DNA from 2 places in the Micromonospora sp. NPDC050795 genome. Region 2 is predicted to be linked to the other one. Evidence: riboswitches for the same ligand, from Rfam matches in the RefSeq annotation. Region 2 holds a riboswitch; the other holds the start of a gene.
The links. Region 2 has a riboswitch for thiamine pyrophosphate ahead of thiE (thiamine phosphate synthase). Riboswitches for the same ligand answer to the same signal wherever they lie in the genome.
Positions count from the first base shown of each region.

Region 1 (9,217 bases), on a different contig from region 2:
GTCTGCCGGGTGTGCGGGCGTACGGTCGAGGTGGCCGGGCCGGCCGTGGAGAGCTGGGCCGACCGGGTCGCCGCGCAGCACGGCTACGCCGACGTCAGCCACACCCTGGAAATCTTCGGCACCTGCCCGACCTGCCCGCGCTGACCACCAGCCCGGTCGATCGCGATCCGGGCTCACGTCACGGGTGCCCCGCGAAGGCCGTTCGTGACACGCTGTCCGGCGTGAAGATCTATGCCGATCGGTTTCCGACCGCCGCCCGTCAGTTGCTCACCGACCTGCTCGTCGTCGCCTGGGTGTACGTGGCGATCCGCGGCGCGCTGTGGCTGCACGACCTGGTGCAGAAGCTCGCCGTACCCGGACAGAAGCTGGAGGGCGCGGGCAGCGGCCTCGCCGACAACCTCGCCGAAGCCGGCGGGAAGGTCGGCCGGGTGCCACTGGTCGGCGACGAGCTGACCGCTCCGTTCCGGCAGGCCGCCGACGCGGCCCGTGGGCTGGCCGACGCCGGCCGCGACCAGCAGCACCTGGTCGACCAGCTCGCCCTCGCCCTCGCCGTCGCGGTGCTGATCTTCCCGCTCGGCATCGTGCTCTTCGGTTGGTTGCCGCTGCGGCTGCGCTGGATGCGCCGAGCCGGTTCGGCCGCGAAGCTGGCCGTCGGGCCGGCCGGCCGGGACCTGCTCGCCCTGCGCGCCCTGGCCACCCAGCCGCTGGGCCAACTGACCCGGATCGGCCCGGACGTCGCCGAGGCGTGGCGGCGCGGCGACGACGCGACAGTCGACGCCCTGGCCGCGCTGGAGCTGCGCCAACTCGGTCTACGCAGCCGGGGCCGCTAAAGTCGTCGGGTGTTCTACTTCCTCGTCGTCATCGCCGTCCTGCTGCTCGGCTACGCCGCTGTCCTGGTGTCCTTCCTGCGCCGGGGCAAGAAGATTCCACCTGCGGCGTACCTGGCCCTGGCCGGGCTCAACGGTCTGATCCTGGCGGGGGTGCTGGCCTGGGCGGTCTCCCGCTGACCGAAGCCGCCGACCCGCACGGCGGCCAACCCTGCCGACACGCATCGCGGCCGACCTGCGGCGGGGTTTACGGCTTTGGCGGGATGCGGCGGCGGACGTCCTCGGAGGTGGACGGACCGGGTGACCACGGGGCCACCCAGGGCAGCTCCTCGGACGGGGTGAGCACGCCCTCCTCCAGGCTCGCGTAGCGCCCGGCGAGGATGCGCTTCGCGGCGGCGGTGTCGACCGAGTCGGTGTTGTCCCAGAGGCCGGCGAACAGGGCGTCCACCCGCACCCGCGCCTGCCGGCAGAACAGGTCGGCCAGCTCGACGTTCTCCGGGCGGGTGTCCCGTTCGGCGGAGGCCCGGACGCAGACCGCGGACATCGCGAACAACTCGGCGCCGATGTCCACCACCCGGCCGAGGAACGCCTGCTTGCGCTCCATCTTTCCCTGCCAGCGGGACATCGCGTAGAACGTCGACCGGGCCAGCTTGCGCGACGAACGCTCCACCTGGCGCAGGTGCGCGGCGAGCGGGCCGAACTCGGCGTACGCCGAAGGGCTCTGCCCTCGACCGACGGCGAGCGTGGGCAGCCACTTCGCGTAGAAGGCGCCCGCTCGCGCGCCGGCTCGGGCCTTGCGGCCCAGCCCCGCGTCCGGGTCGATGATGTCGCCGGCCACCGACAGGTGGGCGTCGACCGCCTCCCGCGCGATCAGCAGGTGCATGATCTCGGTGGAGCCCTCGAAGATCCGGTTGATCCGCAGGTCGCGTAGCATCTGCTCGACGGCGGCCGGGCGTTCGCCGCGGGCGGCCAGCGAGTCGGCCGTCTCGTAGCCGCGCCCACCTCGGATCTGGATCAGCTCGTCGGCGATCTTCCAGGCCATCTCGCTGGCGTACAGCTTGACCAGTGCCGCCTCGATCCGGATGTCGTTGCGGTCGTCGTCGGCGAACAGGCAGCAGAGGTCGAGCATCGTCTCCATGCCGTACGTGGTGGCGGCGATGAAGGAGAGTTTCTGCGCGACCGCCTCGTGCTCGCCCACCGGCCGTCCCCACTGGACCCGGTCGGCGGCCCACCCTCGGGCCACGTTCAACGCCCACTTGCCGGCGCCCACGCACATGGCCGGCAGTGAGAGCCGGCCGGTGTTCAGCGTGGTCAGGGCGATCTTCAGCCCCTTGCCCTCGCCGCCGATGACGTTCTCGGCGGGGACGATCACGTCGTGGAACCGGGTCAGGCTGTTCTCCAGGCCGCGCAGGCCGATGAACTCGTTGCGCCGCTCGACGGTGATGCCGGGGCTGTCGCCGTCCACCACGAACGCGGTGATGCCGCCCCGACGTCCCTGCGTGGCCGGCACCCGGGCCATCACCACCAGCAGGGTGGCCACGATGCCATTGGTGGCCCAGAGCTTCACCCCGTTGAGCCGGTAACCGGTGCCGTCCTCGGTCGGCTCCGCGATGGTGGCCAGCCGGGCCGGGTCGGAGCCGACGTCCGGCTCGGTGAGCAGGAACGCGGACACCTCACCGGCGGCGAGCCGGGGCAGGAAGCGTTGCTTCTGCTCGGGGGTGCCGAACATCTTCAGTGGCTGCGGCACCCCGATCGACTGGTGCGCCGAGAGCAGCGCGCCGATGGCCGGGCTGACCGAGCCGGCCAACATGAGCGCTCGGCAGTAGTGCAGGTTGCTCAGCCCGAGCCCGCCGTACTTCCGGTCGATCTTCATGCCGAACGCGCCGATGTCGGCCAGGCCGTGGAACACCGAGTCGGGTATGGACGCGTCCCGCTCGATGGCCTCACCATCCACCTCGGAGGTCAGGAAGGCGCGGAACCGACCAAGGAACTCCTCCGCGCGGGCCACGTCGTCCGGGTCGGATCGGGGCCACGGGTCGATCAGGTCGAGCCGGAACCGGCCGAGGAACAGCTCCTTGCCGAAGCTGGGCCGGTCCCAGGTGGATTCGCGGGCGGCCTCGGCGACCTGCCGGGCTTCCTTCTCGGTGACCTGACCGGCTTCGGCGGGCAGCGGCGCGGCGGCACCGGCCGTGGTTTCGGAGTCGGGGCCGTCCGGTGCCGGTCGGCCGTTCTGCGTCGTGGTCACGGCTGCCCCCTCGAAGCTCGGTGCGGCTGCGTCGACGTGCGCGACTACCACCACGCTACCCCCGGTTGTTACCCAGGGGTAGCGCTGCGTGTAGATCGACGCGATCAGTGGCCGACGGTCGTGTCCGGGTCGTCGTCATCGTCTTCGATGTCGTCCTCACCCCAGTTGCGCCGGGCGAACGGCAACACCATCCAGAAGGTGAGGAACCAGAGCCCGGTCAGGGCGCTGAGCAGGAAGGCGATCGGCCGGTCCAGCACGAAGTCGGTGATCAGCAGCACCGCGCTGACCATGGCGATCAGCATGAAGGCGAGGCCACCGGTCGCCATCCGGTGCGCGAAACGGACCAGCTCCGGTTTGCGTCCCTGCCGGAACAGAGCCCGGTGGAACGCCACCGGCGAGATGATCATCGCGGTGGCGGCTGCCGCCGCGAGCAACGCCACGATGTAGACGTCGCGCTGGAACTCGGTGGTCTCGGTGAACCCGTTACTGAACGGCAGGGTGAGCAGGAAGGCGAAGAGGATCTGCACGCCGGTCTGGGCGACCCGCAACTCCTGCAGCAGGTCGGCGAAGTTGCGCTGCCAGCGCTGCTTCTCGGTCTCCTTGGACACGCGCTACCTCCGGTGAGACGCTACTGCCGGCGGTCCCGCCCGCCGGCAGCAACGCCAATGCCCCACCCGGCCGAGCGCGAAACAGGTTCACGACATCTGCCGTTCATCTCGGCGACGCACGTCGGCCGCCGGCGGCCTCAGGACCCGCGTCGGATCCGGCCCGCGTACCGCGCTTCCAGCTCGTTGTTGTGCGCGTCGCCGTCCGGGATGTTCGCCGACAGGTAGACCGGGGGCCGCTCCCCCGCCGCCAGCAACCGCGCCACCACCTCCACTGTCACCTGCTGCGCCAGCAGCGCCGCGGTGATCGAGGAGACCGCGCCGACCGCGCCACCACCGGGCAGGGGCAGCGTCGCGTCGCCGTACGGCGCACCGTTGTCGAGCACCACGTCGGCGAGGTCGCTCAGCTTGCGCCCGGACGGGTGCCGGGAGGCCATGTGGCCGGAGTGCCGCGCCGAGGTGATCGCCACCAGCCCGTGACCGTGCTCCTTCACCAGCGTGGCGAACTCCACCATCGCGCCGTTGACGCCGGAGTTCGAGGCGAGCACGAAGACATCGGTGGGGCGCACCGGGGCCAGCTCGTAGAGACGGTGCGCGACGGCCGGGTCCCGTTCCAGCAGCGGGCCCAGCCGGTCGGCCGGTTCGCCACCGAGCAGCACCAGGTCGCGTAGCGCGATCCGGTTGGTCGGCACCAGACCACCCGCCCGTCCGGCGATCTCCATGGCGAGGGCCTCCGAGTGCCCGGTGCCGAACGCGTGCACCACGCCGTCGGCTCGGACGGCCTCGGCGATCAGGTCGGCAGCCCGCCCCACCGCCTCCCGCTGACTGGCGGCCACCCGGCCGATCGTCTCGGTCACCACGGCCAGGTAGTCCTCGGCACTCACCGTCATACGTCCTCCGTCGTTCGGTTGCGAGCCAGCGGCCCGTTGCTGTCCACTGCTGCTCAGGCCGTCCCGCCGGCTCGGGCCAGGATCGCCTCGGCGAGCGGGGCCGGCGCCGCGTCCGGGATCCAGTGACTCACCCCGGGCAGCTGCACGAAGCGGTAGTCGCCGGTGACGTTCTCCGCGCACGCCTCGGCGGCGGTCCGGCCGATGGCGACGTCCCGGTCACTCCAGACGTACGTGGTGGGCACCGCTACCGGGCCGACGCCGGCCAGGTCGGCGCGGGACATCGCCCGGTACCAGTTCAGCGCGGCCGTCAGCGCACCCGGCTCACGCATCGGGTCGGCGTACCGGTTCACCCGGGACGTGTCGCCCACCCCGCCGAGCATCTTGCGCAGCGCGGTGGCGTGCCACGCCAGCAGGACCTTCTCCGCCTTGTCCGGCTTGCGGAACAGGGCGATGTACGACGAGCGCGCCTTCTGCTGGGCGTCGTTGCTCAGGGCGTACGCCATGGCCGCCGGATGCGGTACGGACACGGCGGTCAGCGTGTGGACCCGCTCGGGGTGCCGGGCGGCAACCGCCCAGGCCACGATCGCACCCCAGTCGTGGCCGACCAGGTGCACGGCGTCCAGCCCGAGCGCGTCGAGCACCGCCGCGACGTCGGTGACGAGTTCGGGAATCCGGTAGTCGGCCACCACCGTGGGCCGGGCGCCGGGTGAGTAACCGCGCTGGTCCAGCGCGTACGTGCGCAGCCCGCCCGCGTGCAGCGCCGGCACCACGTCGTCCCACTCGCCGCTGTGCTGGGGGAATCCGTGCAGCAGCAGGACGGGTACGCCGTCCGTCGGACCGCCGACGGTCACCTCGAACGTGAAGCCTCGCGCGTCAACCCGCATGATCGGAAGCCTACCCAGCCGGCGGTCGGCCGCTCGCTCCCGCAGGTCAGGCGGATACCCTGCTGGGCCCGCGCCCCTGGTGGTGTTAGCGTCAGCGAGACAACTTCATATCCGACAGGGGAGCGCACAGCGCTGAGAGTGCGGGCACGCCCGCAGACCCTCGAACCTGATCTGGGTAATGCCAGCGCAGGGAGTTCGGTCGACCTCCAGCCGCGCCGCAGTCCGGTGCCACCGGACGCGGCGTGCGTCTTCTCCTGGTTCGCACTCACGAACTGGGAGCACCACATGACATCCACCACTGACACGCACCGTTGGCGCACCATCGACATCGTGGTCGCCTCGGTGATCGCGGTCGCCTTCGGCGTCATCTTCTGGGCCTGGGGCCTGGTCTGGAGCGCCACCGAGGGCGCGTTCGCCTTCTTCCCGCCGGCGCAGACGCTGCTCTACGGCGTCTGGCTGATGCCGGCGGTGATCGGTGGGCTGGTCATCCGCAAGCCCGGCGCCGCGCTCTACTGCGAGACCGTGGCCGCGGTCCTGTCCGCGCTGCTGGGCAGCCAGTGGGCCGGCACGGTCATTCCGCAGGGCATCGTGCAGGGCATCGGCGCCGAGCTGGCCTTCGCCGCCTTCCGGTACCGGTCGTTCCGCCTGCCGACCGCGGTGTTCGCGGGCGCGCTGACCGGCCTCAGCGCCGCGCTGTTCGACTTCTTCGTCTGGAACGTCGACTACGCGCTGACCGACTACCGCATCCCGTACGCGCTGCTCACCATCGTCAGCGCCACAGTGATCGCCGGCCTGGGCGGTTGGCTGCTGACCAACGCCCTGGCCAACACCGGCGTCCTGGACCGCTTCCCGGCAGGTCGAAACCGAGCCCTGATCTAACCCCCACCAACTCGCGTCGATCATGAGGTTGACGGGCGGATGGATCTCCACAACCACCGTCAACCTCATGATCGACCGTGCAGGGTGGAGCGGGGGCGCACGGCTGGGAGGGGGTGGTTCGGTGGGCGGGGTACTGCTGCGGGGGTTCGGGTGGCGGCACGCTGGGCGGCGCGCCTGGGCCGTGCGGGGAGTTGACCTGCGGGTCGAGGCTGGGGAACGAGTTCTGCTTCTTGGGCCCTCCGGGGCTGGCAAGAGCACACTGCTCAGCGCCCTGGCGGGACTGCTCCCGGAGGACTCCGGCGAGCAGGAGGGCACCGTCGAGATCGACGGGCTCGACCCCCGCAAGGGGCGGGAACGGGTCGGCATCGTCTTCCAGGACCCGGAGACCCAACTGGTGATGGCCCGCTGCGGCGACGACGTCGCGTTCGGGCTGGAGAACCGGGGAGTACCGGCCGACGAGATCTGGCCCCGGGTGGACGAGGCCCTGCACCGGGTCGGCTTCCCGTACTCCCGGGACCGCCACACCGCCGCGCTCTCCGGCGGCGAGCAGCAACGCCTCGCCCTGGCCGGCGCGCTGGCCCTGCGCCCCGCCCTGCTGCTGCTCGACGAGCCGACGGCCAACCTCGACCCCGCCGGGGCCGAGCTGGTCCGGCACGCGGTGGCCGGCGCGCTGGACGCCGACACCACGCTGATCCTGGTCGAGCACCGGGTCGCCGAGGCACTGCCGCTTGTCGACCGGGTGGTCGTCCTGGAACCGGGTGGCGGCGTCCGCGCGGACGGCCCGCCCGAGGCGGTCTTCGCCGCCCACGGCGCCGCCCTGGCCGCCGAGGGGGTCTGGGTGCCCGGTCACCCCATCGCGCCCCGACCGGCCACCGCCAGCCCCGGGGAGCTGTTGCTCACCGCCGACCGGCTCGGCCTGCCGCCCCGGCTGGGCCCCACCGACCTGGCGGTACGCGCCGGTGAAGCACTCGCCGTACGCGGACCGAACGGTGCCGGCAAGTCCACCCTGGCGCTGCTGCTCGGCGGTCTGCTCAGGCCGGGCAGCGGGCACGTCACCGCGACCGCCGAGCTGGCCGGCTCGGACCACCGCACTCCCCCGCACCGGTGGCGGGCACCCGCGCTGGCCCGACGCATCGGCTCGGTCTTCCAGGACCCGGAGCACCAGTTCGTCACCAGCACCGTCTTCGACGAGTTGGCGCTGGGCCCGCGCCGCACCGGTCAACCCGAGGCTGCCGTCAAGGAGACCGTGGCCGGGCTGCTGGAACGGCTACGGCTGGCCCGGCTCGCCGCCGCCAACCCGTACACCCTCTCCGGTGGCGAGGCGCGGCGGCTGAGCGTGGCGACCGCCCTGGCCACCGCGCCACGTCTGCTGATCTGCGACGAACCCACCTTCGGGCAGGACCGGCGGACCTGGCGAGAGCTGGTCGACCTCTTCGCCGACCTGCGCGACGCCGGGCACGCCGTGGTCACCGTCACCCACGACGCGGACTTCGTCACCGCGCTCGCCGACCGCACCGTCACCCTGCACCGAACCCCGGACGACCACCGATGATCAGCATCGAACCGGTCGCCGCGCCAGACGCGCCGCTGGCCCGCCGCAACCCGGTGGCGAAGGTCGCCGCCGCGCTGGTCTTCTCGTTCACCCTGCTGGCGACCCTGGACCCGGTGGCCCCGGCAATCGCCATCGCCCTCGAACTGGCCGTCCTGCCGCTGTTCGGCATCCGCTACCGGGTGCTGGCCCGGCGGGCCTGGCCACTGCTGCTCAGCGCCGCCGGCATCCTGGTCACCCTGGTGCTGTTCGCCGCCGACCGGTCCGGCCGGGTCCTGCTGGACGTGGGACCGGTGCTGGTGAGCACCGGCGTCCTGGTCACCGCGCTCGGCCTGGTGCTGCGGGTGTTCGCGGTGGCCCTGCCCGGTGTGATCGTCTTCGCGACCACCGACCCCACCGACCTGGCCGACGCGTTGATCCAGAACGCGAAGGCGCCGGCCCGGTTCGCCATCGGTGCGCTGGCCGCGTTCCGGCTGGTCCCGCTCCTCGGCCAGGAGTGGCAGATGATCACCATGGCCCGCCGGGCGCGCGGGGTGGACGCCGGCCGCGATCCGGTGGCCAAGCTGCGGCTGTTCGCCTCCACCGCGTTCGCCCTGCTGGTCGGGGCGATCCGCCGAGGCACCCGGCTGGCCGTGGCGATGGACGCCCGCGGATTCGACGCCGGCACACCCCGTACCGTCGCCCGGCGGCAGCACTTCACCCGCGCCGACGTCCTCCTCGTGGCCGGAGCTGCCGTACTCGCCGCAGCCGCCCTGACCACAAGCGTCATCCTGGGCACCTTCCGCCCCCTCATCAGCTGACCCCGCCCCGCGCCCCGCGCCCCGCGCCCGCCGCCCGCCCCTGCCCGCCCGCCGCTAGCCGCACGCCACCGCCTGGCAAGCCGCCCGCTGCCCCACCGCAAGTCGCCCCGCTGCCAGCCGCCCGCCACCGCCGGCAAGCCGCCCACCGCAAGCCGCCCGCTGCCAGCCGCTCACCGTGCCGGCCAGCTGCCCGCCGCACCTGCCAGCCGCCTGCCCGCCGCCCGCTGCCCCTGCCAGCCGGCTGCTTGCCCGCTGCCCCTGCCAGCCGGCTGCTTGCCCGCTGCCCCTGCGAGCCGGCTGCTTGCCCGCCCGCTTCCCGCCGACAAGATCCGCACAACATCAGGGATGTAGTGGCTTCGCTGGCGAAGGAGGCCACTACTTCCCTGATGTTGTTGTCACCACCCGCCGCCCACGCGCCATCCCCGTCGATCTTGCAAATCCTGTCGTCGATTCATCCATGTATGCCGAGTATGCGAGCGCAGAAAGTGCAAGATCGCGGGACGGGGTGGGGCGGGACGGGGTGGGGTGGGACGGGGTG
Region 1 covers NZ_JBITGE010000004.1:152,038-161,254, forward strand. The annotation lists gene ACIBEF_RS05690 (Fur family transcriptional regulator) at 1-144, shown strand, start outside; gene ACIBEF_RS05695 (hypothetical protein) at 222-830, shown strand; gene ACIBEF_RS05700 (hypothetical protein) at 840-1,007, shown strand; gene ACIBEF_RS05705 (acyl-CoA dehydrogenase family protein) at 1,075-3,072, opposite strand; gene ACIBEF_RS05710 (DUF6328 family protein) at 3,177-3,680, opposite strand; gene ACIBEF_RS05715 (sugar isomerase domain-containing protein) at 3,818-4,567, opposite strand; gene ACIBEF_RS05720 (alpha/beta fold hydrolase) at 4,621-5,451, opposite strand; TPP riboswitch at 5,558-5,662, shown strand; gene ACIBEF_RS05725 (ECF transporter S component) at 5,737-6,330, shown strand; gene ACIBEF_RS05730 (ABC transporter ATP-binding protein) at 6,452-7,882, shown strand; gene ACIBEF_RS05735 (energy-coupling factor transporter transmembrane component T family protein) at 7,879-8,679, shown strand.
Region 1: another riboswitch for thiamine pyrophosphate. It lies ahead of ACIBEF_RS05725 (ECF transporter S component); the one in region 2 lies ahead of thiE (thiamine phosphate synthase).

Region 2 (9,217 bases):
CACCCGCCCTGCGCCGCGGTGAGCACCTCGACCCGGTCACCGTCGCGCAGTGCCCGGGCCGGCCAGCCGGTCCGGGGCACCACCTCGCCGTTGACCGCGACCGCCACCCCACGTGGGTGCGCCACGATGTCGCGGACCAGGTCCGCCACTGACGCGCCGGCGGCGACGCTGCGCCCGGCCCCGTTCACTGTCAACTCCACAGGTCCCCCTCCACACTCGGTTCCGGTCCGTCCGACGCGGCCACCGTGGCACCGCCGAAGCGGTCGGCCCGGAAGTGCGCGAGCAGCGGGTCGGGTACGCCGCCGAGCACCAGGTCGGCGATCAGGTCGGCGGTGATCGGGGTGAGCACGATGCCGTGCCGGTGGTGCCCGGTGGCGACCAGGACGTCCGGTCGGTCGGGCAGCGGCCCGAGGATCGGCGCGTTGTCCGGGGTGCCCGGACGCAGCCCGGCGACCGCCTCGACCAGGTCGTACTCGGCCAGCTCGGGCAGCAGGTCGACCCCGGCGCGCAGCAGCCGTTGCACAGCGCCGGCGGTGACAGTGGTGTCCGAGCGCTCCTCGACCGTCGCGCCGAGCACCACCTCACCGTCGGCGCGGGGCACCAGGTAGACGTGCTCGCCGTCGGCGTACCCCCGGATCACGTGCCGGAAGCCCGGCGTGACGCCGTCGGGCGCGCGGAGCCGGAGGATCTGACCTTTCACCGGCCGCACGGGCAGGCCGGTGAGCGCTGTGGCCCCGCAGCCGGCGGCGACAACGGTGACCGTCGCGTCCACATCGGACAGGACCCGGACCGGCCGGGGCACGAGCACCGCGCCGGCCCGCTGCGCGGCCGTGCGCAGCGCCGGCACCAGCAGCCGGGGGTCGACCTGGTGGTCGGTGGGCGCGAGCGCGCCGCCGCGCACCCGTGGGGCGAGCGCCGGTTCGCTGTCGCGCAGCTCGCTGGGGCGCAGCGGCGTCACGGGCAGGCCCAGCCCCTGCTGGTACGCCCACAGCCGGCGCGCCTCGGCGAGGTCGTCGCCGGTGAGCCCGACCATCAGGGTGCCCTCGGTCCGGTAGCCGATCTCGACCCTGGTCGTCTCGGTCAACTCGGCGGCGAACGCCGGCCAGCGGGCAGCGGATGCCAGCAACAACCCGGTCAGCTGCCGCTCACCGAAGTACGCCTCGGCGACCGGGGAGAGCATGCCGGCGGCCACCGCCGACGCCCCCGAGCCGGGTGCTGGATCGTGCACCACCACCCGCAGTCCGCGAGCGGCGCAACGCCAGGCGATGGCCAGCCCGATCGGCCCCGCCCCCACCACTGCCACGTTCGGCCGGACCCGGTCGCTCGACGGCGGTGACGGGGACCGGCCGGTCAGCACGTCAGGGCCTCGATCAGCTCGGCGGTTGCCCGTGCCGGGTCGGCGGCGGAGGAGACGGCACCGACCACCGCCACCCCGTACGCCCCGGCGGCCCGCAGCGCCGGCACCCGGGCCGCGGTCACTCCGCCGATCGCGATGACCGGAACGTCGACGGCGTCGACGACGGCGCGTACTCCGGCGGGCCCGATGGGGTCCGGCAGGCCGGTCTTGGTGCTGGTGGCGTGGCACGGACCGACGCCCAGGTAACTGGCGCCCGCCACGACGGCCTCGGCCGCCGGGCCCGGCGCGCGAGCGGTGGCGCCCAGCACACCGGTGGGGCCGAGCACCCGGCGGGCGGCGGCGACCGGCAGGTCGTCGGCGCCGACGTGTCCACCTGTCGCGCCGAGCGCCAGCGCCACGTGCAACCGGTCGTTGACCAGGCAGGTCGCCCGGTACGGCGCGCAGAGCGCCAACACCCGCCCGGTCAGGTCGTACGCCTCGCGGTCGGTGGCGGAATCCTCGACCCGGACCTGCACCACCAGGTCGGCGTGGGCCACGGTGAGGGCGGCGCGGACCACGGCGAGTGGGTCGCGACCGGGTCGGGTGTCGGTGATGAGATGCAATCGCCCCAGGGACGGCACGGCAACGCTCCTCCCTGCGCCGGCATTATCCGGATCAGGTTCGACGGTCGGGGGCTGTCAGCCCCCCTCTCAGCCCGGTACACCGGGCTCCCGTGGGTTACTTGCGTGTCACCGTACGACAGATCCGTCGGCCTGCCAAGGCGCGGGGTCGGCGGTGGCCGGCCGGGCCGGCGCGTCAAAACGACCGAGATCCAATGGGGCACTTCATACGGTCCTGTTCGGAATGTCGCCCCCCGTTGCAGAACCGTTACCCGTCCGCATCTTGCCCGACATCGAACCAGCCGAATTAATTTGTTCAGCGATTCGACAAAATGTCGGTGGGGGCACCTTGGCACGGTGTGACCACCGGCTCCATCAGGGACGGCCTTCGGCGAGCCGACTCCCGCGAGCCCTGTCACTACGACACAGGAGGCGGCGTGTCCCGTTCTCGTCGTGCCCGCGTACCAATCACCGCAACCCTGATCTCCCTGGCCATGGCCTCGACCACCCTGTTCGGCGCGCCCGCGCAGGCGGCCGCCCAGGTTCCCCCACGGGATGTGAAAGCCGCAGCCCCGGTCAGCCAGGTGGCGCCGAAGGCGCCAAAGGCCGCGGCCGATCCCTTCTCCGTCCTGATCTTCTCCAAGACCGCCGGCTTCCGGCACGACTCGATCCCCACCGGCATCGCCGCCATCCAGCAGCTCGGCGCCGCCAACGGATTCACCGTGGACAACTCCGAGGACGGCGCAGCATTCAACGACGCCAACCTGGCGAAGTACAAGGCGGTGATCTGGCTCTCCACCACCGGTGACGTGCTCAACGCCGACCAGCAGGCGGCGTTCGAGCGCTACGTGAAGGCCGGCGGCGGCTACGTCGGCATCCACGCCGCGTCGGACACCGAGTACAGCTGGGCCTGGTACGGCGACCTGGTCGGCGCGTACTTCGCCAACCACCCGCAGAACCAGACGGCCACCGTCAAGGTGGAAGACCACGCCCACCCGTCCACGGCCGGGTTGCCGGACCGGTGGTCCCGGTTCGACGAGTGGTACAACTACCAGAGCAACCCCCGGCCGGACGTGCACGTGCTGGCCAGCCTGGACGAGAAGAGCTACACCCCCGGCGCTGGCGCGATGGGTGCGGACCACCCGGTCGCCTGGTGTCAGGACTACGACGGTGGCCGCTCCTGGTACACCGGCCTGGGCCACACCCGGGAGTCGTACGCCGAGCCCGAGTTCCTGTCCCACCTGCTCGGCGGCATCCGCACCGCGGCCGGCGTCGAGAACGCCGACTGCGGCGCCTCGAAGACCTCGAACTTCGAGAAGGTCACGCTGGACAGCAACACCAGCAACCCGATGGAGCTGGACATCGCCCCCGACGGGCGGGTCTTCTACATCGAGCGTGACGGTCGCGTGCAGATCGTGAAGCCGGACACCGGCAACACCGTCACCGCCGTCGACCTGGACGTCTTCACCGGCAACGAGGACGGTCTCATCGGCATCCGGCTCGACCCGGACTTCGCCACGAACAACTGGGTGTACCTGTACTACGCCCCGAACGACGGGGTCACCCGCAACCTGCTGTCCCGCTTCACGGTCACTGGCGACACCATCAGCCTGGCCAGCGAGAAGCAGGTGCTCCGGGTCGACACCCAGCGCAACACCTGTTGCCACGCCGGCGGCAGCATGGCCTTCGACGGCGACGGCAACCTGTACCTGGCCACCGGTGACAACACCAACCCGTTCGAGTCGAACTCGTACTCGCCGCTCGACGAGCGGGCGGGCCGCCAGGACTACGACGCGCAGCGCACCTCCGCGAACACCAACGACCTGCGCGGCAAGGTGATCCGGATCCACCCCGAGGACGACGGAACGTACACGGTTCCGACCGGCAACCTCTTCGCGGCGGGCACCGAGAAGACCCGTCCCGAGATCTACGCGATGGGCTTCCGTAACCCGTTCCGGATCGGCACCGACCCGAAGACCAACACGCTGTACGTGGCGGACTACGGGCCGGACGCCAACACCGACAACCCGAACCGTGGCCCCCGCGGTCTGGTCGAGTGGAACATCGTCACTCCGGGCAACTACGGCTGGCCGTACTGCACGGGCACGAACGAGGCGTACAACGACTACACGTTCCCGTCCGGTCCGAGTGGCCCGAAGTTCGACTGCGCCGCACCGGTGAACAACTCGCCGAACAACACCGGCCTGACCAACCTCCCGCCGGTGGTCCCGGCGACCGTCGACTACGGGTACGCCGGTGACGCGCGCTACCCGGAGATCGGCGGCGGCGGCGCCCCGATGGGTGGCCCGGTCTACCGCTACGACGCCGACCTGAACTCGAACCGCAAGTGGCCGGCGTACTACGACGGCAAGGCTCTGCTCGGTGAGTGGAACCAGAACAAGATGTACACCATGCAGGTGACCCCCGACGGCAAGTCGCTTGTGGACATCAACCAGTTGCTCACCGGCATGAGCATGATCCGGCCGATGGACTTCGAGTTCGGCCCGGACGGCGCGCTGTACCTGATCGAGTGGGGCAGCGGCTTCGGTGGCAACAACGACAACTCCGGCGTCTACCGGATCGACTACACCGCCGGTGACCGTGCGCCCATCGCGGCGGCGTCCGCCAACCCGACCTCGGGTCCGGCCCCGTTGGCCGTCACGTTCTCCAGCGCCGGCTCCCGGGACCCGGACGGTGGCACGCTCACCTACGCCTGGACGTTCGGCGACGGGCAGACCTCGACCGAGGCCAACCCGACCCACACGTACGCCACGGCGGGCAACTACACCGCCCAGCTCACCGTCACCAACCCCAAGGGCCGTACCGCGGTGGCGAACGTGCCGGTGACGGTCGGCAACACCGCCCCGACGGTCACCATCGAGTTCCCGCCGGACGGTGGCTTCTTCAACTGGGGTGACCAGGTCCGGTACACCATCAAGGTGACCGACCCCGAGGACGGGGAGATCGACTGCTCCCGGGTCGGGCTGCAGGTGCTGCTCGGTCACGACGAGCACGCCCACCCGCTGGAGCAGCACACCGGCTGCACCGGCACCGTCCAGACGTCGCTCGCCTCCGGGCACGGCGCCGAGGCGAACGTCTTCGCGGTCTTCGAGGCCACCTACACCGACGAGGGTGGTGCCGGTGGCTCCGGTGCCCTGACCGGCCGGCAGATCGAGGTCCTGCAGCCGAAGCAGAAGCAGGCCGAGTACTTCACCGCCACCGGGCGCGCCCCGGTGAGCACCGGCGGTGGAGACCCCGGCGTGCAGCGCGAGGCCGGCGCCGACACCGCCGGTGGCGGTCAGAACATCGCCTTCATCGAGGACGGCGACTGGTGGTCGGTCGCCCCGGCGAACCTGACCAACATCACCGAGATCCGGTTCCGGGCCGCCTCCGCCGCCGCTGGCGGTCGGATCGAGGTGCGCGCCGGTGCTGTCGACGGACCGGTGGTCGCCACGGCCGTCGTACCGTCGACCGGGGCGTGGCAGACGTACACGGACGTGAGCGCGCCGGTCACCGGTGCCGCGAGCGGTTCGCTGTACTTCGTGGCGCGCGATCCGAACGGCGGAAGTGGTTCGCTGTTCAACGTCAACTGGATGGACTTCGTCGGCCGCGGTGTCACCGAGAACGGGCCGCCGGTGGTCAGCGCCACGGCCACCCCGGGCACCGGCACCGCACCGGTCACCGTCGCCTTCGACGGCACGGCCACCGACGCCGAGGGCGACACCCCGCTCACGTACGCCTGGGACTTCGGTGACGGAGGCACGGCGACCACAGTGGACGCCAGCCACACCTACACCACCGCGGGCACCTTCACGGCCACCCTCACGGTGACCGACAGCAAGGGCGCCAAGTCGTACGCCACGGTGCCGGTGCGGGTCGACGCTCCGGACACGTCCTGCTTCGGGGCGCGTTCGGACGACTTCAACGGCAACAGCCTCGACAAGGCCCGCTGGACCAGCGTGATCCGGGAGAACCAGCTCTACTCGCTCAGTGGCGGCGCGCTCCGGCTGCCCACTGGCGTTGGTGACCTCTACGGCGCTCGCAACGACGCCACGAACCTGGTGCTCCAGGCGGCCCCGACCGGCGCGTGGGAGATGACCACCAAGGTCACCCTGCCGGTGACGGCCAACTACCAGCAGGCAGGCCTGCTGGTGTACGGCGACGACGACAACTACGCCAAGGTGGACCTGCTGTACAACGGCAGCCGTCGGGTGGAGTTCATCCGGGAGACGGCGGCCACTCCTCGCAACGAGGCCGCCGACGCCACCAACGCACCTGCCGGTGACACCGTGTACCTGCGGATCACCAGCGACGGGACGAACCTGACCGCGTCCGCCTCGGGCGACGGTCAGACGTTCACCCCGGTTGGCCGTTCGGCCGCGCTCGCCGGCATCACCAACCCGCGGATCGGGGTCTTCGCGCTCAACGGTGGCACTGAGGCACCCGTTGTCGACGCGGCCTTCGACTCGTTCCAGGTGACGCCGGACGCCCCGGCCGGGCCGGTCGACCCGTCGGACGAGTTCACCGGCAGCACGCTAAACAAGTGCCGGTGGGACGCGATCCTTCGGGAGGACCCGAACGGTTACCGGGTCACCGGTGGCGCGCTGCGCATCGACGTGCCCAACGGTGACATCTACGGCACCGACAACACCGGGCCGAAGAACTTCATCCTCCAGACCGCGCCGTCGGGCGACTGGACCCTGGAGACGAAGGTCGACGGCAGTCTGCTGAACGAGCAGTACCAGCAGGCCGGTCTGCTCGTGCAGGCGGACGACGACAACTACCTGAAGCTCGACTTCATCGCGGACAACCAGGCCGGCCAGGCGGTGACGCGGCGGATCGAGTTCCGCAGCGAGATCGCCGGGGCGGTCCAGAACCCGCAGCCCGAGGCGGGCAACCTGACCTCGGCGGTGTGGCACCTGCGGCTGGCCCGCACGGGCGACACGTTCACCGCGTCGTACTCGGCCGACGGCACGACCTGGACCGCGTTGACGGCGCTGACCAACAGCGCCGTCGGGGCAACCCCGAAGGTCGGGCTGTTCACCCTCGGCGCCAACCAGACGGCGTCGAAGACCGCCTCGTTCGACTACTTCCGGCTCAGCACGAAGGTGGCCGACGAGACGGCACCGGTGACCACCGCGGCGGTTTCCGGCACCCCGACCGACGGGTGGCACACCGGGCCGGTGACGATCACGCTCACCGGTGCCGACGAGGCCGGCGGTAGCGGGCTCGCCGGTACGGAGTACCAGCTGGACGGGGCCACCACCTGGACGGCGTACACCGCTCCGGTGGCGGTCAGCGGGGACGGCGAGCACGAGCTCCGGTTCCGCTCGACGGACGAGGCCGGCAACGTGGAGGCGACCAGGACCGTCTCGGTCAAGATCGACGCCACCGCGCCGGTGACCTCGGCGACGTTCGCTCCGGCGAACGACGCCGGTTGGCACAACGGGACCATCCCGGTCGTGCTGGCCGCCACCGACGCCGGTTCCGGCGTCAAGACGGTGGAGTGGTCGCTCGACGGTGGCGCGTGGGCGCCGTACTCGACGCCGATCGAGGTGACCGGCGACGGGCAGCACGAGCTGCTGTTCCGTTCGGCGGACAAGGCGGGCAACGTCGAGACGCTGAAGTCGGCGGTGCTGCGCATCGACGGCACCAAGCCGACGCTGCTGGTGTCCGGGCTGGCCGACGGCCAGCTCTACGGCGACAGCCAGGACGTCCGGGTGGCCTGGCAGGCCGTTGACCCGAGCTCGGGTATCGCGAGCGTGGTCGGTCAGCTCGACGGCCAGGCGTACACCAGTGGCACCCTGCAGGCCATGTACGACCTGTCGCTCGGCCTGCACGAGCTGACCGTCACCGCGACCGACAAGGCGGGCAACAAGACCACCTCGACGGTCCGGTTCTTCGTCACCACCTCGTTCCGGGACATGCAGAGTCTGCTGGACCGGTTCAAGGCGACGGGGCGGCTCTCGACCAAGGCGCACAAGCAGCTGTCGAACAAGCTCGACGCTGTCCGTGCGTCCGAGGCGGCCGGCGACGACAAGGCGGCTGTCCGGCAGCTGACCGCGTTCCGGACGCTCGCCTCCGACACCGCGCTGGTGGGCGAGGCGGAGGTCCGGGACGTCCTGATCCGGGACGCCGATGCCATGATCGTTCGGCTCGGCGGCGCGGCCAGCAAGGCCGGGGTCAAGGCGAACGACGGTGACTCGGTCAAGGGCACCGGACGGCTTGGTGGCGACGCCACCCGGCTGGCACCCGGTCGCCAGCTCTGATCCGACGAGGCCCCTCCCCGGCGCTGCGGCGTCGGGGAGGGGCCTCCCTCATCGGTAGGAAGGGAGATGTCCGTGACCGGTATCCGCAAGGCGTTGGCCGCCGTGTTCGTCGGGCTGGCCCTGACCCTGTCCGCCGCCGCCCCGGCGGCGCAGGCCGCGCAGGCCGCCCCGGCGGCGCAGGCCGCGCAGGCCGCCCCGGCGGCGCAGGCCGCGCAGGCCGCCCCGGCGGCGCAAGCAGCGCAGGCCGCCCCGGCGGCGCAAGCAGCCCAGGCCGCCCCGGCGGCGCAGGCCGACAAGCTCAAACTCACTGTGGCGGGCGACGGGGCTCAGGGCGTCACCATCCAGGCCACCTACGCCGATGGCCGCCGGCTGGAGCAGGTGGTGCGGCTGGTCCTCACCGCGACCGGTCCGGACGGGCAGCGGGTCGGGCCGGTGCAGCTCGAACCGCAGCCTGAGGGGCAGGGTTTCTACAGCAGCGGCCCGGTGCTCTCCACCGGAACCTGGAAGGTGTCGGTGAACTCCCCCGCTCCCCTGGCGGGCAAGGCCACCGCCACGGTGCAGGCCAAGGCGGCGCAGTCGCCGCCGGCGCCCGCGCCGGTCGCGGTGACCACGCCGACGGACGACGCCGGCAGCGCCGCCTGGTGGCCGTTCGCGGCGGCCGGTCTCGTGCTCGTCGCCGTCGCGATGGGGGTGGCCATGCTGTTCGGCCGCCGCCGCACCAGCTAGACCGACCAGCGCACCAGCTGACCGACGGGCGCTCCGGCGCCCATGCACAGGACCGGGCCGGGCCGCGACGAGCGGCCCGGCCCGGTGTCGTTCGATCGCCTGGTGATCGACTCGGCATCCTTGAAGTCGGGGCTTCCCGGACCGCAGGTCACCCCGGCTTCAAGGAACGCGAGTGGATCATGCGTGGCGCGCGCCCCGCACGCGACGCCCCGCACGCGACGCCCCGCACGCGACGCCCCGCGCTCAGAGGATGGCGCGCAGCGCCG
Region 2 covers NZ_JBITGE010000007.1:137,952-147,168, reverse strand. The annotation lists gene ACIBEF_RS08790 (thiazole synthase) at 1-3, opposite strand, end outside; gene thiS (sulfur carrier protein ThiS) at 1-200, opposite strand, end outside; gene thiO (glycine oxidase ThiO) at 191-1,357, opposite strand; gene thiE (thiamine phosphate synthase) at 1,351-1,977, opposite strand; TPP riboswitch at 1,972-2,081, opposite strand; gene ACIBEF_RS08770 (ThuA domain-containing protein) at 2,394-8,225, shown strand; gene ACIBEF_RS08765 (hypothetical protein) at 8,292-8,951, shown strand; gene ACIBEF_RS08760 (aldo/keto reductase) at 9,195-9,217, opposite strand, start outside.